2 regions of the Streptomyces sp. NPDC050433 genome follow, and region 1 is predicted to be linked to the other one. Evidence: predicted binding sites of a transcription regulator. Region 1 holds the regulator's gene; the other holds the start of a gene.

Region 1 (8,853 bases):
GCGACCCTCGTTGGGCCCGTACGAACGCCGCGTCGACGGCCGCGCCGTGGCCGGGAACGTACACCGCGTCCTCGCCGCCCAGCGCCAGCAGCCGGTCCAGCGCGGCCGGCCAGCGGGAGGGGATCGCGTCGTCGCCGGCCTGCGGTTCCCCCGACTCCTCGACCAGGTCGCCGCAGAAGACGACCTCCTGGTCGCCGGGGACCAGCAGCGCGAGATCGTGCCCGGAGTGGCCGGGCCCGACATTGGCCAGAAGTACCTGCCGTCCGCCGAGATCGAGCGTCCACTCGCCGCTCACGGGGTGCCCCGGCACGGCCAGTACGTCCACCGCAGTGGCCGCTTCGGAGGCGGGCACCCCGTGCCGTACGGCAGAGGACCGCAGGCCGTCGCGGTCGCGCAGCAGCAGCTCCGCCAGGCCGACCGCCCCGTAGACCTCCGCGCCCGAGAACGCAGCCGTCCCCAGGACATGGTCGAAGTGCGGATGGCTGAGCGCGATGTGCGTGACGCGACGGCCGCCGCACAGCGCCTGCGCCTGCGTGCGGATCTCCGCGCCCTCACGGAGCGTGGAGCCCGTGTCGTAGAGAAGGACGGCGTCCTCGCCCACGACGAGGCCGACCGTCGCATCCCAGCCAGGCAGTCGCCGTCTGCCGACGCCGGAGGCGAGTCGTTCCCAGCCGTGCTCTTCCCAACGGACGTTCATACGGCGACGCTATCGGTGGGGAGGGCGGTGCCGCGCGGTGGCGTGACCGGTCGGCCTTGCTAGGGGCGTACCTGACGGCCGTACACTGGGCCGGGGAATGCTGGCACTCCTGCGTATCGAGTGCCAGGCCGGATCCGATGACCCAGAGCTGGAGGTGTGCGCGATGCTGAGCGAACGCAGGCTTGAGGTGCTGCGCGCCATCGTCCAGGACTATGTCGGCACCGAGGAGCCCGTCGGCTCCAAGGCGTTGACCGAGCGGCACAAGCTCGGTGTCTCCCCGGCCACCGTGCGTAACGACATGGCGGTCCTGGAGGACGAGGGCTTCATCGCCCAGCCCCACACGAGTGCGGGCCGCATCCCGACGGACAAGGGCTACCGGCTGTTCGTCGACCGGCTGGCGGGCGTCAAGCCGCTGTCGGCGCCGGAGCGCAGGGCCATCCAGAACTTTCTCGACAGCGCCGTCGATCTGGACGACGTGGTGGGCCGTACGGTGCGGCTGCTCGCGCAGCTGACCCGGCAGGTCGCGGTCGTGCAGTACCCCTCGCTGACCCGCTCGACGGTGCGGCACGTGGAACTGCTCTCGCTGGCCCCCGCGCGGCTGATGCTCGTTCTGATCACCGACACCGGCCGGGTCGAGCAGCGCATGATCGACTGCCCGGTGCCGTTCGGCGACACGTCGCTGGCGGACCTGCGGGCCCGGCTCAACGCGCGGGTGGTGGGGCGCCGGTTCGCCGATGTGCCGCTGCTGGTGCAGGAGTTGCCCGAGTCCTTCGACCTGGAGGACCGGGGGACGGTGTCCACGGTCCTCGCGACGCTGCTGGAGACGCTGGTCGAGGAGACCGAGGAGCGGCTGATGATCGGCGGCACCGCCAATCTGACGCGCTTCGGGCACGACTTCCCCCTGACGATCCGGCCGGTGCTGGAAGCACTTGAGGAGCAGGTCGTGCTCCTCAGGCTGCTCGGCGAGGCCGAGGACTCGGGCATGACCGTACGAATCGGGCACGAGAACGCCCACGAGGGCCTCAACTCCACGTCCGTCGTCGCGGTCGGCTACGGTTCGGGCGACGAGGCAGTCGCCAAACTCGGCGTGGTCGGACCGACCCGCATGGACTACCCCGGAACGATGGGAGCGGTACGCGCAGTGGCACGTTACGTCGGACAGATCCTGGCGGAGTCGTAAGTGGCCACGGACTACTACGCCGTACTCGGCGTACGCCGCGACGCATCACAGGACGAGATCAAGAAGGCATTCCGCAGACTCGCCCGCGAGCTGCACCCGGATGTCAATCCCGATCCCAAGACGCAGGAGCGCTTCAAGGAGATCAACGCCGCGTACGAGGTGTTGTCCGACCCGCAGAAGAAGCAGGTCTACGACCTCGGCGGCGACCCCCTCTCACAGGCGGGCGCCGGCGCGGGCGGCTTCGGGGCCGGTGGCTTCGGCAACTTCTCCGACATCATGGACGCGTTCTTCGGGACGTCGCAGCAGCGTGGGCCGAGGTCGCGGACGCGGCGCGGCCAGGACGCGATGATCCGGCTGGAGATCGACCTCAACGAGGCGGCCTTCGGTACGACGAAAGACATCCAGGTCGACACGGCCGTTGTCTGCACGACCTGCTCAGGCGAGGGCGCCGCTCCCGGCACCTCGGCGCAGACCTGCGACATGTGCCGTGGTCGCGGCGAGGTCTCGCAGGTCACCCGTTCCTTCCTGGGCCAGGTCATGACGTCGCGGCCGTGCCCGCAGTGCCAGGGCTTCGGTACGGTCGTGCCGACCCCCTGCCCCGAGTGCGCCGGCGACGGCCGTATCCGGTCGCGCCGCACGCTCACGGTCAAGATCCCGGCGGGTGTCGACAACGGCACCCGTATCCAGCTCTCCGGCGAGGGCGAGGTCGGGCCCGGCGGCGGCCCGGCGGGTGACCTGTACGTCGAGATCCACGAGTTGCCGCACACGGTGTTCCAGCGGCGCGGCGACGATCTGCACTGCACGGTGACCATCCCGATGACGGCGGCGTCGCTGGGCACGCAGTGCCCGCTGGAGACGCTGGACGGCGTCGAGGACATCGACGTCCGTCCGGGCACCCAGTCGGGCCAGTCGATCCCGCTCCACGGCCGCGGCATCACGCATCTGCGCGGCGGCGGCCGGGGCGATCTGATCGTCCATGTCGAGGTCATGACCCCGTCGAAACTCGACCCGGAGCAGGAGCGGTTGCTGCGAGAGCTGGCGAAGCTCAGGGGCGAGGAACGGCCCACCGGGCAGTTCCAACCGGGGCAGCAGGGGCTTTTCTCACGGCTGAAGGACGCGTTCAACGGGCGCTGACGCGCGCTGTCGTCGGGCGCCGCAGGGGCTGTTCCCGGCCCCCGCGGCGCCCGACGGTGAACCGGTACCGAGGCTCCACGGGCGACATGGCACCATGCGTGCATGTCCTCCGTGTTGACCGACATCTGCCGGTATCCGATCGTGCAGGCTCCCATGGCCGGCGGCGGGTCCTGCCCGCAGCTGGTCGCGGCCGTCGGTGATGCCGGAGGGCTCGGCTTCCTCGCCGCCGGCTACAAGACCGCCGACGGGATGTACCAGGAGGTCAAGCAGCTGAGGGGGCTCAGCGGCGCCGCGTTCGGGATCAATCTGTTCATGCCGCAGCCGCACCACGACGACCACGCGGCCGTGGAGGTCTACCGCGAACAGCTCGCCGGTGAGGCGAGTTGGTACGAGACCCCGCTCGGCGACCCCGACGCGGGCCGCGACGACGGGTACGAGGCCAAGCTCGCGATACTCCTCGACGATCCCGTCCCGGTCGTGTCGTTCACCTTCGGCTGCCCCACACCCACCACCCTCGACGCCTTCAGCCGCGTCGGCACGCTCACCGTCGTCACGGTGACCACGCCGGAGGAGGCCCAGACCGCCGAGTGGTCGGGCGCCGACGTCGTCTGCGTCCAGGGCGTCGAGGCCGGCGGCCACCAGGGCACCCACCGCGACGACCCCGCCACCGACGGGGCGGGCATCGGGCTGCTGTCGCTCGTCACGCAGGTACGGGAGTCCGTACGGCTGCCGGTCGTCGCGGCCGGCGGGCTCATGCGCGGCGGCCAGATCGCCGCCGTCCTCGCCGCGGGCGCCGACGCCGCCCAGTTCGGCACCGCCTTCCTCGTCTGCCCCGAGTCCGGCGCCCACGCCCTGCACAAGCACGCCATGACCAACCCGCTGTTCACCCGCACCGAACTCACCCGCGCCTTCACCGGCCGGCCCGCGCGCGGTCTCGTCAACCGCTTCATGCGCGAACACGGCCCCTACGCCCCGCCCGCGTACCCGGAGGTGCACCACCTCACCGCCGGACTGCGCAAGGCCGCCGCCAAGGTCGGCGACCCCCAGGGCATGGCTCTGTGGGCCGGCCAGGGGCACCGGATGGCCCGCGCTCTGCCCGCCGGACAGCTGGTGGACGTCCTCGCCGGTGAACTCGACGCCGCCCGCGCCTCGTTGACCCTGGGAAACGCCTCATGACCGCACCTGTCTTCGTCGTCGAGGCCACTGTGGCTCTGCGGCCCGGCACCGTCACGCTCGACGGTCCCGAGGGCCGCCACGCCGTCTCCGTAAGGAGGTTGCGTGTCGGGGAGGAGGTCGTCCTGACCGACGGTGCGGGCACCGGCGCCCACGGGACCGTCGCAGCCGTCCACGGCAAGGACCGGCTGGACGTGGATGTCACCGGCGTACGTACGGAGGACCCGCCCGCGCCCCGTATCACCGTCGTCCAGGCACTGCCCAAGGGGGACCGGGGCGAGCTGTCCGTCGAGACGATGACCGAGACCGGCGTCGACGCGATCGTGCCCTGGCAGGCCGCCCGCTGCATCACCCGGTGGAAGGGCGAGCGGGGCGCCAAGTCCCTGGCCAAATGGCGCGCCACCGCCCGCGAGGCGGGCAAGCAGTCCCGCAGACTCCGCTTCCCCGAGGTCGCCGGGGCGATGTCCTCCAAAGAGGTCGCGGCGTTGCTGGCCGCCGCCGACTTCGCCGCCGTCCTGCACGAGGAGGGCAGCGAACCGCTGGCCACCGCCGAACTCCCCGCTGCCGGGAGCCTCGTGCTCGTCGTCGGCCCCGAAGGCGGCGTCTCCCCGGACGAGTTGGCGCTGTTCGCGGACGCCGGGGCCGTGCCGTACCGGCTGGGCCGCACCGTCCTGCGCACCTCCACCGCCGGCACGGCCGCCTGCGCGCTGCTGCTGGGCCGTACGGGCCGCTGGTCCTGATCGGGTGCCGTCGGCGGCCCGATAGCATGCCTCCGTACGGAAGTGACCAGGGGCGATCGGCCGATGCGATGAGGAGACCCGGACCATGGCGGGAGAACGACAGGCCGACTGCCTGTTCTGCAAGATCGTCGCCGGGGAGGTGCCCGCCACCGTCGTCCGCGAGACGGACACCACCGTGGCCTTCAGGGACATCAACCCGCAGGCACCCACACATGTGCTGGTGATCCCCAAGGTCCACTACCCGGACATGGCCGCGCTCGCCACCGCCGAGCCGCTGATCGCCGCCGACATCCTGCGCGAGTCCGCCGAGGTCGCCGCCGAGGACAAGACCGTGGGCAGCGGCTACCGGGTGGTCATGAACACCGGCAGCGGCGCCGGCCAGACCGTCTTCCACGCGCACGCCCACGTGCTCGGCGGACGCGGCCTCAACTGGCCCCCCGGCTGAGCGGCCCGGCACCTTGTCCGTACGAGAACTGGTCGTCCTGGGGACCGCCAGCCAGGTCCCCACCCGGCACCGCAACCACAACGGCTATCTGCTGCGCTGGGACGGCGAGGGGATCCTCTTCGATCCGGGTGACGGCACCCAGCGCCAGATGGTGCGCGCCGGAGTCGCCGCGTACGACATCAACCGGATCTGCGTCACGCACTTCCACGGCGACCACTCGCTCGGCCTCGCCGGGGTGATCCAGCGCATCAACCTGGACCGTGTCCCGCACGAGGTCACCGCGCACTATCCGGCGAGCGGACACGCCTTCTTCAGGAGGCTGCGGTACGCGACGGCGTACCGCGAGACCGTCGGCATCACCGAGGTGCCCGTCGACGCCGACGGCGTGCTCGCCCGCACCGACTCGTACACCCTCCAGGCCCACAAGCTCTCGCACCCCGTCGAGTCCTACGGCTACCGCATCACCGAGCCCGACGGCCGCAGGATGCTCCCGGAGCGCCTTGCCGCCCACGGCATCAAGGGCCCCGACGTGGGACGCCTCCAGCGGGACGGCGAGCTGCGCGGGGTGACGCTGGCCGACGTCAGCGAGGAGCGCAGAGGGCAGCGCTTCGCGTTCGTCATGGACACCCGGCTCTGCGACGGGGTGCACGCGCTGGCCGACGGCTGCGACATGCTGGTCATCGAGTCCACGTTCCTCGACGAGGACGAGCAACTGGCCGCCGACCACGGTCATCTGACGGCGGGACAGGCGGGTGAGGCGGCACGGAAGGCCGGCGTACGGCACCTCGTACTGACGCACTTCTCGCAGCGCTACAGCGACCCCGTCCAGTTCGAGTCGCAGGCCAGGGCGGCCGGTTACGAGGGCGAGCTGACCGTCGCGGCCGACCTCGTCCGCGTACCGCTCCCCAAGCGCTCCGGCTGACCGCGACCCGGCCGACCTGCGGCGACCGCACGGCCTGCCCTCACCCCGACTGTCAGTGCCATCGTGCACACTGTCCGGATCCGTACGCCGATCCGGGAGCGCGACCGTGACCCCACGTGAAGGAACGCCGCAGGAGCACACCGCCCATGTCGACCCGCTGGGCGCCCTGCGCGCCCCGGACGACCCGGACTGCGACGTCTACCTGACCGGCACGGTCTTCCTCGACATCATCTTCACCGGCCTCGACAGCGCCCCCGTGCGCGGCACCGAGTCCTGGGCCAGGGGCATGGGTTCGAGCCCCGGCGGCATCGCCAACATGGCCAGCGCGCTGGCCCGGCTCGGCCTGCGCACGTCGCTGGCGGCGGCCTTCGGCGACGACCACTACGGCGAGTACTGCTGGGACGCCCTGGAGCAGGGCGAGGGCATCGACCTCTCCCGCTCACGCACCGTCCCCGGCTGGCACTCACCGGTCACGGTCTCCATGGCGTACGAGGGCGAGCGCACGATGGTCTCGCACGGCCACGAGGCCCCGCCGCCCGAGGGCGCCCTGCCCGAGTGCCCGCCCCGCGCGAGGGCCGCCGTCGCCGCGCTCACACCGGGCCGCAGCGACGAATGGATCGCCCGCGCCGCGGGGCACGGGGCGCGGGTCTTCGCCGACGTGGGGTGGGACGACACCGGCCGCTGGGACCTGGCCGGACTGCCCGACCTGGCGCACTGCGAGGCGTTCCTGCCCAACGCCGAGGAGGCGATGCGCTACACCCGTACGGACTGCCCCAAGGCCGCCGCGCGGGCGCTCGCCGAGGTGGTGCCGCTGGTGGTCGTGACCCTGGGCGCGGAGGGCGCGTACGCGGTCGACAGCGCCACCGGCGCCACCGCCGAGGTGCCGGCCATCGTCGTGGAGGCGCTGGATCCGACGGGCGCGGGTGATGTGTTCGTCGCCGGTTTCGTCACCGGCACCCTCGCCGGCTGGCCGCTCGCCGACCGGCTCGCCTTCTCCGGACTCACCGCGGCGCTGTCGGTCCAGGAGTTCGGCGGATCGCTGTCGGCTCCCGGCTGGGCGGAGGTCGCCGCGTGGTGGAGCTACGTCCGCAAGTCGTCGGACCAGGATCCGGCGGCCCTGCGCCGATACGCCTTCCTGGCAGGACTGTTGCCCGCACCGAGCCGACCGTGGCCGCTGCGCAGGGCCGTACCGACGATCGGTTTCGGGCGTTCGGGCTGACCTCGCCGCCCGGAACCGGTCCCGCTCTCCACAAACGCGCACGGAAAAGCCCTACGGCCTTGTCAGTGCGGAGTCGTACGCTGGTACCCAGAGGTTGTCGAGCGGCGAGAACCCTGCAACGGGAGGTATGCGCAGGCCACAGTGCCGGCCCATGACTCAGACACCCACAGTTCGGACCCCCGCGCCCGGTCAGGCGCGAGCCCAGTTCACCATCCCCTCCAAGCACCCGATGGTGACGATCCTGGGTTCCGGTGACTCGCTGCTGCGCGTGATCGAGAAGGCGTTCCCGGCCGCCGACATCCATGTCCGGGGCAATGAGATCAGCGCCGTGGGCGACGCGGCGGAGGTCGCGCTGATCCAGAGCCTGTTCGACGAGATGATGCTGGTGCTCCGCACCGGTCAGCCGATGACGGAGGACGCAGTGGAACGCTCGATCGCCATGCTCAGGGCGAGCGAGAACGGCGGCGCGGACGGACCCGAGACCCCCGCCGAAGTTCTCACACAGAACATCGTCTCCAACCGTGGCCGCACGATCCGCCCCAAGACGCTCAACCAGAAGCGTTATGTGGACGCGATCGACAAGCACACGATCGTCTTCGGCATCGGCCCCGCCGGTACCGGCAAGACGTATCTCGCCATGGCCAAGGCCGTGCAGGCCCTGCTGTCCAAGCAGGTCACCAGGATCATCCTGACCAGGCCCGCGGTGGAGGCGGGGGAGCGGCTCGGCTTCCTGCCCGGCACGCTGTACGAGAAGATCGACCCGTATCTGCGCCCGCTCTACGACGCGCTGCACGACATGCTCGACCCCGACTCGATCCCCCGGCTGATGGCCGCGGGCACGATCGAGGTCGCACCCCTGGCGTACATGCGCGGCAGGACGCTCAATGACGCGTTCATCATCCTCGACGAGGCGCAGAACACCAGCTCGCAGCAGATGAAGATGTTCCTGACGAGGCTCGGCTTCGACTCGAAGATCGTCATCACGGGCGATGTCACCCAGGTCGACCTCCCCGGCGGCACGAAGAGCGGGCTGCGCCAGGTCCAGGACATCCTGCACGACGTGCCGGACGTGCACTTCTCCCGGCTCACCTCCGACGACGTGGTACGGCACAAGCTCGTCGGCCGTATCGTCGACGCCTACGAGCAGTACGACAGCCGCAACGGCAACGAACCGCACAGCTGAGCCGGCGCCTCGCGGCCCCAGCGGCACTAATCGGGAGAGTCACACCGCACCATGTCGATCGACGTCAACAACGAGTCAGGTATCGAGGTCGACGAGCAGGCGATCCTCGGAGCCGCCCGCTACGCGCTCACCCGGATGCGTATCCACCCCCTCTCCGAGC
Region 2 (19,939 bases), on a different contig from region 1:
CGGTGGACCGGTGGAGTCCGCCACCGAGAAGCCGGACCGTGGCGGCCCCGGACCGGGGGTCGAGGCCGCCAGGAAGGCCGACGCCGCAAAGAAGGCCGCCGCCGCTGTCACCAAGTCCCAGGCGCTGCGCGCCGTCGCCGCCAAGAAGTGGAAGCTCGCCAAGACCCCGCTCGCCGCGCCCCCGCCGCCTGCCGTGAAGCCGAAGATCACCACCCGCAAGGGCTTCGAGGTCACCGGCGGCGCGACCCTGCCGCCGGTCATCACCAATGTCCCGACCAAGGAGAAGGTCGTCTTCCTGACGATCGACGACGGCTCCGAGAAGGACCCCGAACTGCTGCGCATGATGGCCGAGTTGAAGATCCCGTACAGCGCCTTCCTCAGTGACTACGTCATCAGGGACGACTACGCCTACTTCAAGAAGATGCAGGCCCGCGGTGTCTCCCTGCAAAACCACACCCTCACCCACCCCTATCTCCCCGGACTCTCCTACGAGAAGCAGAAGAAGGAGATCTGCGGCCAGCAGGACAAGATCAAGAAGCGGTACGGCAAGCGGCCCGAGCTGTTCCGGCCGCCGTACGGCAACTACAACGCCGACACTCTGCGCGCCGCGAAGACCTGCGGCGTCAAGGCGGTGCCGCTCTGGTCGTCCGAGGCGTTCCCCGACCACATGGAGTGGCGCGAGTGGGACCGGGACCTGCACCCCGGCGACATCGTCCTCACGCACTTCCGCGGGGACGAGGAATGGAAGGGCTCGATGCCCGACATGATCCGGTACGTCATGAAGAAGATCACCGACAAGGGCTATGCGGTGGCGAAGCTGGAGGACTACGTCTGAGGCGTGACCCCGTACGTGCTCCCGCGCCGTAACGCCCCTGCGCCGCAGGGGCGTTACGCGTTCTCAGCGGACGACGTCGAAGACGTTCTTCTGGAGGCCGTTGGCGTACGTCTCGTACTCGACCAGCCGCAGCTTCTGGGCGTCCTTGTCCGTCTCGCTGAACAGCCGCTTGCCCGCGCCGAGCAGGAGCGGGAAGACGAGCAGGTGGTAACGGTCGATCAGACCGGCGTCCGAGAGGCTCCTGTTGAGGGTCGCGCTGCCGTGGACGATGATCGGGCCGCCCTCGGTCTCCTTCAGCGCGGCGACCTCCTCCAGTGACCGCAGGATCGCGGTCGGACCCCAGTCCGAGACCAGGTCGTCGTCGGTGAGGGTCGTGGAGACCACGTACTTCGGCAGCATCTTGTAGCGGGCGAAGTCCTCCATGCCCGGCCAGACCGGGCTGAACGCCTCGTAGCTGGTCCGCCCCAGCAGCATCGCGGTGGCCTCCTCCTGCTCGCGGCCCTTGATCTCGTACGCCTCCGGAAGGAACTCCACGTCCTTGAAGGTCCAGCCGGAGTTCCGGTAGCCCGGCTCGCCGCCCGGCGCCTCCACGACGCCGTCGAGCGAGACGAAGGCGGTGCTGATCAGTGTGCGCATGGAAGGTCTCCTGGCTGTCTCGTGTTACATGTCCCGGCCACTCTCACTGACTGACCGCGGACGGCGTGGAAACTCATCGGCGCGCCGGGATCGCCGCGGCGCAGGGGCTGAATTGGCACTCAGCTTGACCGAGTGCTAATCGCGGTCATAGTGTCGGCTCTGGCACTCCCCAATGGAGAGTGCCAAATGCGCGACAGGACAGGTCCGGCACCCGCGACGACGGATCAGCCAGGTCGCGCCACCCGGACAGTTAACCCCGTGAGATCTCCGAAGGGGGAGGTCGGATCGTGACGACCGCCAGCACCAAGGTTGCCATCAAGCCGCTTGAGGACCGCATTGTGGTCCAGCCGCTCGACGCAGAGCAGACCACGGCCTCTGGCCTGGTTATTCCGGACACTGCCAAGGAGAAGCCCCAGGAGGGCGTCGTCCTGGCCGTCGGTCCGGGTCGCTTCGAGAACGGCGAGCGGCTTCCGCTCGACGTTTCCGTCGGCGACGTCGTTCTGTACAGCAAGTACGGCGGCACTGAAGTGAAGTACAGCGGCGAGGAGTACCTCGTCCTCTCGGCCCGCGACGTGCTCGCGATCATCGAGAAGTAATCATCTCAGTCACGCTGTGAAACTGCGCCCCTGGCCCCCGCATCGCCGGGTGGTCCGGGGCGTAGTTCGTTGTTCGTTCGAGAGGACAAGAGAAAGCTCCCATGGCGAAGATCCTGAAGTTCGACGAGGACGCCCGTCGCGCCCTTGAGCGCGGCGTCAACAAGCTTGCCGACACGGTGAAGGTGACGATCGGCCCCAAGGGCCGCAACGTCGTCATCGACAAGAAGTTCGGCGCCCCGACCATCACCAACGACGGTGTCACGATCGCCCGCGAGGTCGAGCTGGACGACCCGTACGAGAACCTTGGCGCCCAGCTCGTCAAGGAGGTGGCGACCAAGACCAACGACATCGCGGGTGACGGCACCACCACCGCCACCGTGCTGGCGCAGGCGCTGGTCCGCGAGGGCCTGCGCAACGTCGCCGCCGGCGCCTCCCCGGCCGCCCTGAAGAAGGGCATCGACGCCGCCGTCGCCGCCGTCTCCAAGGAACTGCTCGACACGGCGCGCCCGATCGAGGACAAGTCCGACATCGCGGCCGTCGCCGGGCTCTCCGCCCAGGACTCGCAGGTCGGCGAGCTGATCGCCGAGGCGATGGACAAGGTCGGCAAGGACGGCGTCATCACCGTCGAGGAGTCCAACACCTTCGGTCTGGAGCTGGAGTTCACCGAGGGCATGGCCTTCGACAAGGGCTACCTCTCGCCGTACATGGTGACCGACCAGGAGCGTATGGAGGCCGTCCTCGACGACCCGTACATCCTGATCAACCAGGGCAAGATCGGCTCCATCCAGGACCTGCTCCCGCTGCTGGAGAAGGTCATCCAGGCGGGCGGCTCCCGGCCGCTGCTGATCATCGCCGAGGACGTCGAGGGCGAGGCGCTGTCCACCCTCGTCGTCAACAAGATCCGTGGCACCTTCAACGCCGTCGCGGTGAAGGCCCCCGGCTTCGGTGACCGCCGCAAGGCCATGCTCGGCGACATCGCCACCCTCACGGGCGCGACCGTCATCGCCGAGGAGGTCGGCCTCAAGCTCGACCAGGCCGGTCTCGACGTGCTGGGCACCGCCCGCCGCGTCACCGTCTCCAAGGACGACACGACGATCGTCGACGGCGGCGGCGACAGCACCGAGGTCACCGGTCGCGTCAACCAGATCAAGGCCGAGATCGAGTCCACGGACTCCGACTGGGACCGCGAGAAGCTCCAGGAGCGCCTCGCGAAGCTGGCCGGCGGCGTGTGCGTGATCAAGGTCGGCGCCGCCACCGAGGTGGAGCTGAAGGAGAAGAAGCACCGTCTGGAGGACGCCATCTCCGCGACCCGCGCCGCGGTCGAGGAGGGCATCGTCTCCGGTGGTGGCTCCGCCCTGGTGCACGCCGCCAAGGTGCTGGAGGACGGCCTGGGCAAGACCGGCGACGAGGCCACCGGTGTCGCGGTCGTCCGCCGCGCCGTGGTCGAGCCGCTGCGCTGGATCGCCGAGAACGCCGGCCTTGAGGGCTACGTCATCACCGCGAAGGTCGCCGAGCTGGACAAGGGCAGCGGCTTCAACGCCTCGACCGGCGACTACGTCGACCTGGTGAAGGCCGGAGTCATCGACCCGGTCAAGGTCACCCGCTCCGCGCTGGAGAACGCCGCTTCCATCGCCGCGCTGCTCCTCACGACCGAGACCCTGGTCGTCGAGAAGCCGGCCGAGGAAGAGGCCGACGCCGGTCACGGCGGCCACGGTCACAGCCACTGACGCAGGTCGGTCGCTCTCACGCGCCGAGGCCCGGCGCCCCTTCGGGGGAGCCGGGCCTCGGCGCGTTCCTGTCGCTCTCAGGCCGAGTGCGGCAGCGTCGAGGCGTGTACGGGATCCTCGAACGGCAGCCCCTTCACGTACCGCTCCACCTCGTCCAGCGCGTGATCCGTCATCCGGTGGATCTCACCGCCCAGCGAGCCCGCGACATGCGGGGTCAGCAGCACGTTCGGCAGGTCGTACAACGGCGAGTGGGGCGGCGGCGGTTCGGGATCCGTCACGTCCAGCACCGCGTTCAGCCGCCCGGCGACCAGATGCGGCAGCAGCGCGTCCTCGTCGATCAGCGAGCCGCGCGCGGTGTTGATCAGCGTCGCCCCGTCCGGCATCGCCGCCAGCTGGGCGGCGCCGATCATATGGCGGGTGGCCGGGACCTGCGGCGCGTGAACCGACACCACATCGCCACGCGCGCACAGTTCGTCCAGCGGCATCTGCTCGACACCCAGCGTGGCGGCCTCGTCGGCGGCAGCGTCGATGTATGGGTCGTACAGCAGGACGTCGAGGTCGAACGGCCGCAGCAGCTCGATCACGCGTCGGCCGATCCGGGACGCGCCGACGATGCCGACCGTACGGCGGTAGTTGCCCGCCGGGCCCAGCTCCTGGTGCCGGTCGAGGGAGCCGCGTACCTCCCGGAAGCGGTGCGCCGAGCCGAGGACCCGCTTGCCGGAGAAGAGGATCGCGGCCAGCGTGTACTCCGCGACGGGAAGGGCGTTGGCCCCCGCCGCCGAAGCGACCACGATGCCCCGCTCCCAACAGGCGTCCGTGACATGGTGCTTGACGGTGCCCGCCGCGTGCACGACCGCCCGCAGCCGGGGCGCGGCCTCCAGGACCTCGGCCGTGAGCGGGGGCGCGCCCCAGCCGGTGATCAGCAGTTCGGCGTCCGCGAGGGCGGCGGCGACGGCGGGGTCGAGGCCGGGACCGGTCAGGGTGTGCGCGACCAGACTCGGATCGACGCGTACGAGGCCGGTCAGTCGGGCGAGACGAGCGGGGGAGAACAGCCGCTCCGCTACGTCCGGACTCATCGAGAGCAGCGCGGACGGCCGGTTGTCGGTGGCGTCGTGCACGATGGATTCCTCCGAGGGTGCGGAAGGGACGGCCCGGTACGAGGACTTTAGTGCGGCGTGATCGAACCGGCCCTACCGCGGGCCGTACTTCCGGCCCGTCTTCGACGTGATCCCGCCCAGCAGCCCGCGCGGCGTCAGCTTCACCGCGCCCATCAGGGCCTTGTACCGGGGGTCCGGCACCGACACCGTCTTGCCGCGCGCCAGGTCCGCCAGCGCCGCCGTCACCAGCTTGTCGGCGTCCAGCCACATCCAGTTGGGGATGTTGTCCGTCCCCATGCCCGCCCGCTCGTGGAACTCCGTCCGCGTGAAACCGGGGCAGAGCGCCATCAGCCGTACCCCCGTCCCTTCCAGGTCCCGCGACACCCCCTGGGTGAACTGCACGACCCACGCCTTCGACGCGCCGTACGTCCCACGCGGCAGGAACGCCGCCACCGACGCCACGTTCACCACCCCGCCGCGCCCGCGCGCCTTCATCCCGGTGACGGCCGCCGACGTCAGCCGCAGCACCGCCTCGCAGTGCACCTTCAGCATCGTCAGCTCGTCGGCCATCGAGACGTCGAGGAACCGGCCCTTGTTCCCGAACCCCGCGTTGTTGACGAGCAGATCGACGGGGTGCTTGAGGTCGGCGAGGCGGCGCTCGACCGCGGTGATCCCGTCCTCCGTGGCGAGGTCGGCGGTCAGCACCTCCGCCTCGATGCCGTGCAGGTCGTGGAGTTCGGTGGCCTGTCGCTGAAGGCGCTCGGTGTCGCGGGCGACCAGCACCAGGTTGTGGCCGCTTCCCACACCGCCCGACTGGGAGGTCCCGCTCGCCGCCAGCCGCCGCGCGAAGGCGGCGCCGATCCCCGCCGTCGCGCCCGTAATCAAAGCAGTCGTCATAGGCGGCACGTTAGACGGTCGCGCGCCCGGCGTGAGCGCCCGTCCGGCCACCGGAAAGCGCCCCCGCCGGACGCCCGCGGGTTCAGTTCGTCTACGCGGCGCCGGCGCCGTACTTGGCCACGTACTCCCGCGCGGTCCTCAACTCCTCGGCGTGCAGGGCCTCTCCGGCCGCCAGCACCCGCGGGAGCAGATCGCGCTCGGTCGTCGCGGCCCGGAAGGCGAGAGCCACCGTCACCTCGTGGTCGGGCCGGTGCACGATCTCGATCGGGTCGCCCGCGCGGATCTCGCCGGGCACGACGACCCGGAAGTACGCACCGGTGACGCCCTCGCGCGTGAACCGTCTGACCCAGCCCTTCTCACCGAGCCAGCCGCCGAACGTACGACACGGAATCCGGCCGCTGGTCGCCTCCAGCACCAGATCCGGACCAACCCGCCAACGCTCGCCGATCTTCGTCCCGTTCAGGTCGAGACCCGACGTCGTCAGATTCTCGCCGAAGCTGCCGTTGCCCAGCGGACGGCCCAACTCCCGCTCCCAGAAGTCCAGATCCTCGCGCGCGTACACATACACCGCCTGGTCGCTGCCGCCGTGATGGCGCAGGTCGCACACCGTGTCCCCGGCCAGACCGCTGGCGCCGACCCCCTTCGGTCCGGGATCGCGCACCGCGACGGCACCGTCCACCGGCTGCTTGTCGATGCCGGTGGCGCCGCCCGGCGCGTCGGTGTACTCGACGGTCTTGGCCCGCCCCGCATTCACGGTCAGAAGCTTCATGCCGGGCACGCTAACCCGCCCACCGGCGCACACGCCTCTCAAACGCTCTTCTCCTCATTTTCCGCTGCCCCCAAGCGTCCCTTATGTTTGAGGGGTGATCGAAGCCCGCCATCTCCGTGTCCTGCGCGCCGTCGCCGCCACCGGCTCGTTCTCCGCCGCCGCGCGCGAGCTGGGGTGCACCCAGCCGGCCGTCAGCCAGCAGATGAAGGTCCTCGAAGCGTCGGTCGGTACGACCCTGCTGATCAGAACCAGCCGCGCGATGCGGCTCACCCAGGCCGGCGAAGCGCTCGTACGGCACGCGACGGGCATCCTGTCGGGGCTCACAGCAGCCGAGGAGGAGGTCGCCGCCATCGCGGGCCTGCGCGCCGGGCGGGTGCGGCTCGTCTCGTTCCCCAGCGGCAGCTCCACGCTGGTACCCGCCGCCCTGGCCGCCCTGCGCGCCGCGCATCCGGGCACCCGTGTCTCACTGGTCGACGCCGAACCGCCGCGCTCCGTCGAGATGCTGCGCGACGGCGACTGCGACGTGGCCCTGGCGTTCCGCTACGACTCCACCCGTGACGACTCCGGCGGCGGCGCCGAGGAGTGGGACGACCTGGTCGTACGGCCGCTGCTCACCGACCGGCTGGTGGGGCTGCTCCCCGAGGGGCACCGGCTGGCCGGGGCCGCCGCCGTCTCCATCGCCGACCTCGCCGACGAGTCCTGGATCGCGGGCTGCCCGCGCTGCCGTCACCAACTGGTGGACGCGTGTGAGAAGGCGGGTTTCACCCCCCGTATCGACTTTGCGACGGACGACTACCCGGCGGTGATCGGCCTGGTCGGGGCCGGGCTCGGGGTCGCGGTGCTGCCGGAGCTGGCCATGGAGTCGGTGCTGCCGAAGGCGGCTCGCACGGTCACCGTCGAGCCCTCCGTACGCCGCGAGATCGTCGCGCTCACCCTGCCCGATCTGGCGCGGGTCCCCACGGTGGCGGCGACGCTGGACCAACTGGAGCGGGCCGCGTCGCGCTGACGGGCGCGCGACCGCTCTCCCGCCGAAGACCGTGTGTCGTAGCCGCCCCGGCGGGGAGGGCGCGGCATGCAGGAACGTTTCTGCGAATATCTGTCGCAGATCAGGCGCGGCCCGGTCCGTTCGTGCCCGAGGTCGTGATCAGGCGGGTGCGGGCGCGCCCCATCAGCTCTTCGCGTTCGTCCTCCGTCAGCCCGCCCCACACGCCGTACGGCTCCCGTACCGCCAGCGCGTGCGCCGCGCACTGCGCGCGGACCGGGCATCTCATGCAGACCTCTTTCGCCGAGGTTTCGCGGGCGCTGCGTGCCGCGCCCCTCTCCCCCTCCGGGTGAAAGAACAGTGAACTGTCGACGCCGCGGCAGGCCGCGAGGAGCTGCCAGTCCCACAGATCTGCGTTCGGTCCGGGAAGGCGGGAGAAATCTGCCATTGCTCATGTCCCCTTGAATCCGTGGAAGCGGGGGCCGCTAGGGCGTGAGATGCGCCCTGGAACGCCGGGGCCGAGCCCGACGTGCTGACCACATCATGCTGACGACGGTACATCTCCTGTGTAAGTAGATGTAAATATGACTCATTGCGAATCTAGCCACAGACACCAGCAAAAGCGAAGAAAAAGGGCTAAATGGGGCATAGCTCAGAGTGATCGAAGGTGACCTGCGAGGCTCTGCTCTGTGTGCGCTTCCTCACGTAGAGTGCCGAGAGCGATTCCGGACCCGTAACTCTTTCGAGTGACCGTCGTTGAGTGGTCGAGGCGGTTGAAGGAACAAGCGATCGGGCACATGCCCGGTGGCGTCAATCGCACAGGTGACCACATGTACTCAGCCTGGAGGCTCAAGGTGACGCGCATCAGCTGCGGAGGGCGGCCATGACATCCGTCCTCGTCTGCGACGACTCCCCGCTTGCCCGAGAGGCGCTGCGCCGCGCGGTTGCGACCGTGCCCGGCGTCGAGCGCGTGACGACCGCGGCCAACGGAGAGGAAGTCCTCCGCCGCTGGGGCGCCGACCGCTCGGACCTGATTCTGATGGACGTACGCATGCCCGGTCTGGGCGGCGTCGAGACCGTCCGGCGGCTGCTGTCCGCCGATCCGGGCGCCCGGATCATCATGCTCACGGTCGCCGAGGACCTGGACGGTGTCGCGCTCGCGGTCGCCGCCGGTGCCCGCGGCTATCTGCACAAGGACGCGTCCCGCGCGGAGTTGCGCGCGACGGTCACCCAGGCGCTGGCCGACCCGACATGGCGGCTCGCCCCGCGCCGGCTCAGGTCGGCCGAGATGGGCGCGGCGCCCACGCTCACCGCGCGTGAGATCCAGGTGCTCGAAGGCATGAGCCACGGGCGGTCGAACGCGGAGATCGGGCGCGAGCTGTTCCTCTCGGAGGACACGGTCAAGACGCATGCCCGCCGTCTGTTCAAAAAGCTCGGCGCATCGGACCGGGCGCACGCCGTTGCCCTCGGATTCCGCTGGGGCCTGGTCCGCTAGGTCCAGTCCGGTGCCGGCCGGTCGATGCGCTGGTCGGAGCCCTGGAGCAGCTTTTCCGGACAGTCGTGGAACCCCGTCTGCCGTGCGGCGGACGGGGCGGCGAAGAGGGTCAACCGTGCCCGTACGCCACAGTTTCCCGCCCGATGCCGCATCCTTGAGGTGTGGAGTTCCTCGGGGACGAGTCGGGCGAGCGGAAGGGGAGGGCGCGGGAGATGAGTTCCAGCGCACCTGCTCATAACGCTTCGGTGCACAACTATGAACGCGGTGCCACGGATCAGCAGCCGCCAAGGCACCATGGTCCGATGCGCGATGACGAGACCACGGTGATCGGTGCGCTCGTTCATCGTGCCGTCGAGGGGGACGGGCAGGCCACGCACGATCTCCTGGCCCATGTGCATCCCCTCGCGCTGCGCTACTGCCGCACCCGGCTGAACCGACTGCCCGGTGATGCCCGCCACTTCGTGGAGGACCTGGCGCAGGAGGTCTGCGTCGCGGTCCTGATGGCGCTGCCGCGCTACAAGGACACCGGCAGGCCCTTCGAGGCCTTCGTCTTCGCCATCGCCGCGCACAAGGTCGCCGATCTCCAGCGGGCCGCCATGCGGCACCCCGGATCGACGGCCGTGCCTTCGGACGAGATGCCCGAGCGGCCCGACGACTCCCTCGGCCCGGAGGAGCGCGCGCTGCTCAGCAGCGACGCCGAGTGGGCCAAGAAGCTCCTCGCCAACCTCCCCGACAACCAGCGCGAGCTGCTGGTGCTGCGGGTCGCCGTGGGGCTGACCGCCGAGGAGACCGGCCAGATGCTGGGAATGTCGCCGGGCGCCGTACGGGTGGCGCAGCACCGCGCGCTCAGCAGGCTGCGCGCGCTGGCCGAGCAGTAGCGGTCCCGCCCGGCCGGGCACGGGGCGGGGCGGGGAGCGGCGGGGGAGCGGGGAATCAGACGCCTCCGCTTCCCGTTAGCATGGGCATCCGCACCGATCAAGGCCATTTGGGGAAGGTGTCATGACTGCAAACGTCGACGGAGTGCCCGAGAAGTTCGCGACGCTCGGGCTGACATACGACGACGTGCTGCTGCTGCCCGGCGCTTCGGAGGTCCTGCCGAACCAGGTGGACACCACGTCCCTGGTCTCCCGGAACGTCAGGGTGAACCTCCCCCTGCTCTCCGCCGCGATGGACAAGGTCACCGAGGCCCGTATGGCGATCGCCATGGCACGGCAGGGTGGCGTCGGCGTGCTGCACCGCAATCTCTCCATTGCCGACCAGGCCAACCAGGTCGACCTCGTGAAGCGCTCCGAGTCCGGCATGGTCACCGACCCGATCACGGTCCGCCCCGACGCGACGCTCGGTGAGGCGGACGAACTCTGCGCCAAGTTCCGGATCAGCGGCGTCCCGGTCACCGACGCCGCGGGCAAGCTCCTCGGCATCGTCACCAACCGCGACATGGCCTTCGAGTCGGACCGCGCGCGCCAGGTGCGTGAGGTCATGACCCCGATGCCGCTCGTCACCGGCAACGTCGGCATCTCCGGCGTGGACGCCATGGAGCTGCTGCGCCGCCACAAGATCGAGAAGCTTCCGCTCGTCGACGACAAGGGCGTCCTCAAGGGCCTCATCACGGTCAAGGACTTCGTCAAGGCGGAGAAGTACCCGAACGCCGCCAAGGACAGCGAGGGCCGGCTGCTCGTCGGCGCTGCCGTCGGTGCCAGCCCCGAGGCGCTGGAGCGGTCCCAGGCGCTGGTCGCGGCCGGGGTGGACTTCCTGGTCGTGGACACCTCCCACGGTCACAACAGCAACGCGCTGAGCTGGATGTCCAAGATCAAGTCGAGCGTTCCGGTGGATGTCATCGGCGGGAACGTGGCCACCCGTGACGGCGCCCAGGCGCTGATCGACGCGGGCGTGGACGGCGTGAAGGTCGGCGTCGGGCCGGGCTCGATCTGTACGACGCGAGTCGTCGCCGGCATCGGCGTCCCCCAGGTCACGGCGATCTACGAGGCCGCGGTGGTCTGCCAGGCGGCGGGCGTCCCGGTCATCGGCGACGGCGGCCTCCAGTACTCGGGCGACATCGGCAAGGCTCTGGCGGCCGGCGCGTCCACGGTGATGCTCGGCAGCCTGCTCGCGGGCTGTGAGGAGTCGCCGGGTGAGCTCCAGTTCATCAACGGCAAGCAGTTCAAGTCGTACCGCGGGATGGGCTCGCTCGGTGCGATGCAGTCGCGCGGCCAGGGCCGTTCGTACTCGAAGGACCGTTACTTCCAGGGCGAGGTGTCCTCGGACGACAAGCTGGTCCCCGAGGGCATCGAGGGCCAGGTGCCCTACCGCGGGCCGCTGAGCGCCGTCCTGCACCAGCTCATCGGCGGCCTGCGGCAGACCATGGGCTATGTGGGCGCGGCCTCCATCGACGAGATGGAGCGCAAGGGCCGGTTCGTCCGGATCACCGCGGCCGGGCTCAAGGAGAGCCACCCGCACGACATCCAGATGACGGTCGAGGCGCCGAACTACACCGGTCGCTGACGACCCGCTCGTGGTCCTGTCCGCCGGACAGGACCAAGGTGAGGGGCGGTCCCGTTCATCTCGGGGCCGCCCCTCACCGGTGTGCCGGGCCGGGTCGGGGATACTGAAGCCGCAGACGCAGAGGAAAGGCCATACATCGTGACTGAGATCGAGATCGGCCGCGGCAAGCGCGGACGCCGGGCGTACGCCTTCGACGACATCGCGGTCGTCCCCAGCCGGCGCACCCGCGACCCGAAGGAGGTCTCGATCGCCTGGCAGATCGACGCCTACCGGTTCGAGCTGCCGTTCCTGGCCGCCCCCATGGACTCCGTGGTCTCGCCGAGCACGGCGATCCGCATCGGCGAGCTGGGCGGTCTCGGCGTGCTCAACCTCGAAGGCCTGTGGACCCGTTACGAGGAACCGCAGCCGCTGCTGGCCGAGATCGCCGATCTGGACGAGGCGACCGCCAACCGCAGGCTCCAGGAGATCTACGCCGCGCCGATCCAGGAGGAGTTGATCGGGCGGCGCATCAAGGAGGTGCGCGACTCGGGTGTGGTCACGGCCGCCGCACTCTCGCCGCAGCGCACCGCGCAGTTCTCCAAGGCCGTCGTGGACGCCGGGGTGGACATCTTCGTCATCCGGGGGACGACGGTCTCCGCCGAGCACGTCTCGGGCGCGGCCGAGCCGCTGAACCTGAAGCAGTTCATCTACGAACTGGACGTCCCGGTCATCGTCGGCGGCTGCGCCACGTACACCGCCTCGCTGCATCTGATGCGCACCGGTGCGGCCGGCGTGCTGGTGGGCTTCGGCGGCGGGGCCGCGCACACCACCCGTAACGTGCTGGGCATCCAGGTGCCGATGGCGACGGCGGTCGCGGACGTGGCCGCCGCCCGGCGCGACTACATGGACGAGTCCGGCGGGCGGTACGTGCATGTGATCGCCGATGGTGGCGTGGGCTGGTCCGGCGACCTGCCCAAGGCCGTGGCGTGCGGGGCCGACGCGGTGATGATGGGCTCCCCGCTGGCGCGGGCGACCGACGCGCCGGGCAAGGGGCACCACTGGGGCATGGAGGCCGTCCACGAGGACGTGCCGCGTGGCAAGTTGGTGGATCTGGGCATCGTCGGGACGACCGAGGAGATCCTGACCGGGCCCTCGCACAGCCCGGACGGCTCGATGAACTTCTTCGGCGCGCTCAAGAGGGCGATGGCGACGACCGGTTACAGCGAACTCAAGGAGTTCCAGCGCGTCGAGGTGACGGTCGCGGACTCGCAGCACAGCCGCTGAACGCACGGAAGGTGCCCCGGACCGTAAGCGGTCCGGGGCACCTTCGTGTGTGTGCGGCCTCTTTAGGAGGCGGCCTTCTTGGCGCCCGAGAACGCGGCGACCGCGGCGAGGGCGAAGAACAGGAAGGTCATCGCCTCCTTGCCCGCGTTCCACGCCTCGGTCAGCAGGCTGAAGTGGTCGAACAGCATCTCCGTCGTCGACAGGCCCAGTTCCTCGGCACCGATGATCGCGATGCCGAAGATCTGGCCCAGGTAGACGGCGGCCAGCGCGAACACGGCGCTGACCACGGCCAGGATCGGGTTGCGTCCGCCGACCTTGCCCGCGACGAAGCCGATCACGAAGCCGACAGCGATGGCGGCGTAACCGATCTCGCTCTCGATGGCACCGGCGATGCCGCCGTAGATGGCGCCGGCGGCGATCGCCGTGCCGGCCGCTGCCGCCAGGCCGAGCCCCACGTTGTCCCGGACCGGCGGGGCCGGCGCGAACGGGTTGCCGGGGCCGGGCGGGACGTGGCCGGGCGGGACGGGGCCTCCGGCGTACGGGTTGCCGGGCGGCGGGAAAGACTGACTCATGTGAAAGATCCCCCAAGGAATGCCCGCACCGTTGTGCGAGCGCCCTGGACCATAGCAGTCCGCTACGACACCGCAGTAGGCAATTGCCCGGCTGTGGAAGGCTGGTGGGCCGGAGGCCGGAGGCGGGTGGGCCGCCGCGTCAGAGCCGGTACGCCGCTCCCGCGGGGCTCGCGCCTCGGGTGTCGAGCAGCAACTGCGCCTTCACGGCGAGGCCTTGGAGGTCGTACGTACGGTGGTGCTGGAGCAGCACCGTCAGATCCGCGTGCGCCGCGGCCTCGTAAAGAGAGTCGGCGCGCGGGACCGGCAGTTCGCGTACGCGCCAGTCGGGGACGTACGGATCGTGGTAGCTGACGGTCGCCCCCAGGTCCATCAGCCGGCGGGCGATCTCGGTGGCCGGTGAACTCTCCTGGTCGGCGTGGTCCTGCTTGTAGGTGACGCCGAGCAGCAGGACGCGGGCGCCGCGCGCGGACTTGCCGTGCTCGTTGAGGAGCGTGGCGCAGCGCTGGATGACGTACTGCGGCATGCGGGTGTTGATCTCCTGGGCGAGGCCGACCATCCGCAGCGGATGGCCGGGGGTGCGGCCGGCGTGCGGGAGGTAGCTGGGGTCCATGGGGACGCCGTGGCCGCCGACGCCGGGGCCGGGCCGGAAGGCCTGGAAGCCGAACGGTTTGGTCTCGGCGCACCGGATGACGTCCCAGAGGTCGACGCCGAGGTCGTGGCAGAGCACGGCCATCTCGTTGACGAGGGCGATGTTGACGTGCCGGAAGTTGGTTTCCAGGAGCTTGACGGTCTCGGCCTCGCGCGGTCCGCGCGCGCGGACGACCTTGTCGGTGAGGCGTCCGTAGAAGGCCGCCGCCGATTCGGTGCAGGCCGGGGTGAGCCCGCCGATGACCTTGGGGGTGTTGATGTGGCCGTGGGTGCGGCGGCCGGGGTCGACGCGGCTGGGGGAGTAGGCGAGGTGGAAGTCGCGCCCGGCGCGCAGGCCCGAGCCCTCTTCCAGGATGGTGCGCAGGAACCCCTCGGTGGTGCCGGGGCCCGCCGGTGATTCGAGCAGCACGGTGGTGTGCGGGCGCAGCCGGGCGGCCAGGGCGCGCGCGGCCTCGCCGACGGCGGTGAGGTCGAGGGTGCGGTCGGGGCCCAGCGGGGTGGGCGCACAGATGACGGCGGTACGGACCCGGCCCAGCTCGGTCGGGTTGGTGGTGGGCCGGAAGCCGCCGGAGAGCATGCGGCGGACGTCGGACGCGGTGAGGGGCCCGTCGACGGGGGTGCGGCCCGCCGCCAGTTCGGCGACGGGCCGTGGATCGAGGTCGTAGCCGACGGTCTCGATGCCGGCGGCCACGGCGGCCTGGGCGAGGGGCAGGCCGAGATGGCCGAGTCCGATGACGGCGAGGTCTGCGGGCATGTGGGCCGTCCTTTCCCATAACCGGAGGAGACAGAGGGCGCAACCCCTGTGGACAGAACGAGCGAGGGCAATGTCAGACTAGGCGTAAATATGACCGATATGCGTCATTACATGGCCGGACATGGCGGTACATGTCTGCGGATTTCACTGGCCTGACCCGATCGTCGGCCGGTGTTGTCCACAGCCGGTGGCTGAAGTCGGCGAGTGCGGACAGAATCGAAGAGCCCGAACAACACGGGGGCGACGGGAGGCAGCGGTGAGGACAGCGACACTGGGACCGGAGGAGCGCGCCACGGCTCTGGCGGAGATGGCCGAGCGTGAACTGGACGTGTTGGTCGTGGGCGCGGGCGTGGTCGGCGCCGGGACGGCGCTCGACGCCGTGACACGGGGACTGTCGACCGGGCTCGTGGAGGCGCGCGACTGGGCCTCGGGCACATCGAGCCGGTCGAGCAAGCTGATCCACGGAGGGCTGCGCTATCTGGAGATGCTCGACTTCGGGCTCGTCAGGGAGGCGCTGAAGGAGCGCGGACTGCTGCTGGAGCGGCTGGCCCCGCATCTGGTGAAGCCGGTGCCGTTCCTCTACCCGTTGCAGCACAAGGGCTGGGAGCGGCTCTACGCCGGATCGGGCGTCGCGCTGTACGACGCGATGTCGTTCTCGTCCGGCCACGGCCGGGGCCTGCCGACGCACCGCCATCTCTCCCGCCGCCACGCGCTGCGCGTGGCCCCGGCGCTCAAGAAGGACGCGCTGGTCGGCGCCTTGCAGTACTACGACGCCCAGATGGACGACGCGCGGTATGTGGCGACCCTGGTGCGTACGGCCGCGAGCTACGGCGCGCATGTCGCCAGCAGGGCCCGCGTGGTGGGGTTCCTGCGTGAGGGCGAGCGGGTCGTCGGAGCCCGCGTGCGGGACGTGGACGGCGCCGGGGAGTACGAGATCCGGGCGAAGCAGATCGTCAACTCGACCGGGGTGTGGACGGACGACACCCAGGCGCTGATCGGCGAGCGCGGCCAGTTCCATGTCCGGGCGTCGAAGGGCATCCACCTGGTGGTCCCCAAGGACCGCATCCACTCGTCGACCGGGCTGATCCTGCGGACCGAGAAGTCGGTGCTCTTCGTCATCCCGTGGGGCAGGCACTGGATCGTGGGCACCACCGACACCGACTGGGACCTCGACAAGGCCCACCCGGCGGCCTCCAGCGCGGACATCGACTATCTCCTTGAACACGTCAACTCGGTCCTCGCCGTACCGCTGACGCGTGACGACGTGGAGGGGGTGTACGCGGGGCTGCGCCCCCTGCTGGCCGGCGAGTCCGACGCGACCAGCAAGCTGTCGCGCGAGCACACGGTGGCGCACCCGGTGCCGGGCATGGTCGTGGTGGCCGGCGGCAAGTACACGACGTACCGGGTCATGGCCAAGGACGCGGTGGACGAGGCGGTGCACGGCCTCGACCAGCGGGTGGCGGCCTGCGTGACGGAGGACACCCCGCTGCTCGGAGCCGAGGGCTACCGCGCCCTGTGGAACGCGCGCGCGGGGATCGCCGCGCGGACCGGGCTCCATGTGGTGCGCGTGGAGCATCTGCTCAACCGGTACGGGGCGCTGGTGGAGGAGTTGCTGGAGCTGATCGCGGCCGACCCCGGTCTCGGTGAGCCGCTGGGCGCCGCCGAGGACTATCTGCGGGCCGAGATCGTGTACGCGGCGTCGCACGAGGGGGCGCGTCATCTCGACGACGTCCTGACGAGGCGCACCCGCATCTCGATCGAGACGTTCGACCGGGGGACGCGCAGCGCCCGCGAGTGCGCGGAGCTGATGGCGCCGGTGCTCGGCTGGGACAAGGGCCAGATCGAGAAAGAGGTCGAGCACTACCGGAAGCGGGTGGAGGCGGAGCGCGAGTCGCAGCGCCAGCCGGACGACCTGACGGCGGACGCGGCACGGCTCGGCGCGCCGGACATCGTGCCTCTCTAGGGGATTCTGCGGTGAGTTGAGACGGATGGGGTGCCTGGTGCGGTCCTTTGCGGGATTGTGCCGGGCACTCCTGTTCGAGTCATGAACAGGGGCATGACCAGCGGCGGAAGCCGCCGTACCCCGTCCAACGGACCGGCGACGGGCTCCGCTTGGGCCGTCGCCCGGCCGGATGGCGGACCCGCGAGCATCGCACGCGCCGGAATGAGGGACAATGGAGGCTCTGTCAGGGCGCGTTACCGCGCCGCGCGCGGGCAGGTGTGCCAGGCGCGCGGGCGGACACCAGGCGCGGGCGGACACCAGGGATCGCAGAGGGGACGCATGGCGGAGGCTGAGCAGTCGCGGGACACGGCGCGGGACCCCGGGAACGACACGGACGACGCGGAGCGCGGGGCCGACGCGACCCCCGAGGGGCGCCTTCTCGCCGGACGGTACCGGCTCGGTGAGGTGCTCGGCCGCGGCGGAATGGGCACGGTCTGGCGGGCCGTCGACGAGACCCTGGGCCGTACGGTCGCTGTCAAGGAGCTGCGCTTCCCCACCAGCATCGACGAGGACGAGAAGCGCCGTCTGATCACGCGCACCCTGCGCGAGGCCAAGGCGATCGCCCGCATCCGCAACAACGGAGCGGTCACCGTCTACGACGTCGTGGACGAGGACGACCGGCCGTGGATCGTCATGGAGTTGATCGAGGGCAAGTCCCTCGCCGAGGTCGTACGCGAGGACGGGATCCTGACCCCGAGGCGCGCCGCCGAGGTCGCGCTCGCGATCCTCGACGTGCTGCGCTCGGCGCACCGCGAGGGCATCCTGCACCGCGACGTGAAGCCGTCCAACGTGCTGATCTCCGAGGACGGCCGCGTCGTCCTCACCGACTTCGGCATCGCACAGGTGGAGGGCGACCCCTCGGTCACCTCCACCGGGATGCTCGTCGGCGCCCCCTCGTACATCTCTCCCGAGCGCGCCCGCGGCAAGAAGCCCGGCCCCGCCGCCGACCTGTGGTCGCTGGGCGGGCTGATCTACGCGTCGGTGGAGGGCTGCCCGCCGTACGACAAGGGGTCGGCCATCGCGACCCTCACCGCCGTCATGACCGAACCGCTCGAACCCCCCAAGAACGCGGGCCCGTTGGAAGAGGTCATCTACGGCCTGCTGGCCAAGGACCCGGATCTGCGGCTCGACGACGCGGGCGCGCGGGCGCTGCTCCAGGGCGTCATCGACAGCCCCGACTCGGATCTGCCCGAACCGGCGGCCGACGCGACCCGCGTCGTACCGCTGCCGCTGCTTCCTCCGGAGCCCGAGCCCGGGTCGAAGGGCGGCAAGACGGCGGGAGCCGGGGCCGTGGCTGCGGGCACCGCCGCCGCGGCCACGTCGCCGTCCGCACCTGCGGGCACACCCGGCGGGGGCGCCGCACGGACCACGGCCACGCGGGCGTCGCTCACCGATGTCGTCCCGCGCCGCACGCTGATGATCATCGCGGCGGTCGTCGTGCTGGCGATCCTCTCCGTCGTCCTGATCGTCGCGCTCAACGGCGACTCGGACGGGTCCGGCAAGGGTGGCGCGGCCAAGGACGGCACCGCCACGTCGGCCGGGGCCACCGCGGGTGACGACGCCAAGGGCGGCGGAGACGACACGGCGGGTCAGGGCAAGCAGCGGGATTCGGCCAAGGACAGCGGTAACGGCAACGCGTCGGACGGCTCGTCGTCCGGCGAGTCCGGCACGAACAACTCGGGACCGGGTTCCGGCGAATCCGACTCCGACTCCGGTTCGGACGGCAAGGGTCTGCCTGACGACTACAAGATGATCACCGACAAGCAGTTCCGCTTCTCCATGGCGATGCCCGACGACTTCAAGCGCACCGGTACGGCAGGCCGGAGTTCCGGCGGCATCTACAGCGAGAACGGTGAATTCCCCCGTATCCAAGTCGACTTCAACGCCGGGCCGACCAACGACGCCAAGCGCGCCTGGATTCAGCTCGAAGCCCAGATAAAGGGCAGCCTCGGCAATTACAAGCGCCTGGGTATCAAGTCGGTGGAGTTCAACGGCTATCCGACCGTCGCCGACTGGGGATTCGTGCGCGACCAGGCCGGCGAGCGGGTGCGGGTGATGAACCGGGGATTCAAGGTCGACGCCACCCACGGGTACGCGATCATGATCACCTGCAAGGCGGACGAGTGGAATGACGACGAGTGCCGGACACTCCGGGAGACGGCGTACAGCACTTTCAAGCCGACTGACTGACGGCGGGGCGCGCCGCGGACGTGTCGTGAACGTGTCGCGATGGCGCGAACTGGCGGGCGGCGCAACCCGTTCCGGTGATTGACGCGACTGTGTGTGAAGCGGTCCGTCTCATGACCGGAATGGGTCACGCCGGTACGGGCGCGGGGTACCGGGGCGTAGGGGCGCAGGTTGCCGGGAAGGTTAAGGCCTGTGTTGCGGTGACCCGGCGGCATATTTGTGTGCGGCCACGTATCGTGAGAAGTCGCGGACCGTACGCAGTCACAATGGGCCGGTAAACGACCGGAATTGGCGGTTTCGCGAGGTCTCCGAGGATCCGGAGGCCCATGGACAGTGCGCGTGTGGGAGGCGTCGTGGACGACTACGCGGGACGGGTACTCGCCGACCGCTACCGCCTGCCCCTGCCTCCGTCCGACGAGTTCGACCTCGTCGAGACGCGAGCGTTCGACACCTACAGCGCGCAGGAAGTCCTCGTCAGGCAGGTGCCGTTGCCCGAGGTCGTGGACGCCGAGATGGTCGACCCGGAGGGCGCGGCGGCGACGCGGCGCGTCACGGGCCGTACGACTCGCAGGCCCACCGACCCGGCCGTGCGGCGCGCGATCGAGGCCGCCCAGAGCGCCGCCCAGATCCCCGACCATCCGCGGCTCGACCAGGTCTTCGACGTCTTCGCCGAGGGCGGGTCGCTGTGGATAGTGAGTGAGCTGGTCGCCGCCAGGCCGCTGGCCGCCCTGCTCGCCGAGAGGCCGCTCAACCCCTACCGCGCGGCGGAGATCGCCTCGGACGTGCTCACCGCCGTCCGGGTGCTGCACGCCCACGGCTGGACCCACCGGAACATCACCGTCCGCACGGTGCTCGTCTGCGACGACGGGCGCGTGGTGCTCACCGGCCTCGCGGCGGGCGCGGCCGAGGAAGCGCTCTGCGGCTATATGCCGGTGCCGCCGGCGCCCGGAGAAGGCGGCGGCACCGATGCCGGTTAC

The links. The regulator HrcA, encoded in region 1, represses chaperone genes, less so after heat shock. The targets are predictions, from matches to a motif close to TTNGCACTCNGNNNNNCNGAGTGCNAA.
Region 2: groES (co-chaperone GroES) is a predicted target of HrcA. The motif match lies at 1,584-1,610, and genes of this name have one in related genera.

Annotation. Positions count from the first base shown of each region.
Region 1 covers NZ_JBITIB010000016.1:987-9,839, forward strand. The annotation lists gene ACIBLA_RS20365 (MBL fold metallo-hydrolase) at 1-697, opposite strand, end outside; gene hrcA (heat-inducible transcriptional repressor HrcA) at 861-1,877, shown strand; gene dnaJ (molecular chaperone DnaJ) at 1,878-3,011, shown strand; gene ACIBLA_RS20380 (nitronate monooxygenase) at 3,114-4,187, shown strand; gene ACIBLA_RS20385 (16S rRNA (uracil(1498)-N(3))-methyltransferase) at 4,184-4,924, shown strand; gene ACIBLA_RS20390 (histidine triad nucleotide-binding protein) at 5,010-5,369, shown strand; gene ACIBLA_RS20395 (ribonuclease Z) at 5,383-6,291, shown strand; gene ACIBLA_RS20400 (PfkB family carbohydrate kinase) at 6,398-7,510, shown strand; gene ACIBLA_RS20405 (PhoH family protein) at 7,662-8,693, shown strand; gene ybeY (rRNA maturation RNase YbeY) at 8,745-8,853, shown strand, end outside.
Region 2 covers NZ_JBITIB010000001.1:140,599-160,537, forward strand. The annotation lists gene ACIBLA_RS00765 (polysaccharide deacetylase family protein) at 1-835, shown strand, start outside; gene ACIBLA_RS00770 (dihydrofolate reductase family protein) at 899-1,471, opposite strand; gene groES (co-chaperone GroES) at 1,759-2,067, shown strand; gene groL (chaperonin GroEL) at 2,169-3,794, shown strand; gene ACIBLA_RS00785 (hydroxyacid dehydrogenase) at 3,872-4,870, opposite strand; gene ACIBLA_RS00790 (SDR family NAD(P)-dependent oxidoreductase) at 4,985-5,788, opposite strand; gene ACIBLA_RS00795 (MOSC domain-containing protein) at 5,880-6,557, opposite strand; gene ACIBLA_RS00800 (LysR family transcriptional regulator) at 6,652-7,563, shown strand; gene ACIBLA_RS00805 (WhiB family transcriptional regulator) at 7,664-7,987, opposite strand; gene ACIBLA_RS00810 (response regulator transcription factor) at 8,423-9,034, shown strand; gene ACIBLA_RS00815 (sigma-70 family RNA polymerase sigma factor) at 9,337-9,912, shown strand; gene guaB (IMP dehydrogenase) at 10,034-11,536, shown strand; gene ACIBLA_RS00825 (GuaB3 family IMP dehydrogenase-related protein) at 11,675-12,799, shown strand; gene ACIBLA_RS00830 (hypothetical protein) at 12,862-13,371, opposite strand; gene ACIBLA_RS00835 (nucleotide sugar dehydrogenase) at 13,511-14,773, opposite strand; gene ACIBLA_RS00840 (glycerol-3-phosphate dehydrogenase/oxidase) at 15,030-16,736, shown strand; gene ACIBLA_RS00845 (serine/threonine-protein kinase) at 17,055-18,965, shown strand; gene ACIBLA_RS00850 (protein kinase) at 19,289-19,939, shown strand, end outside.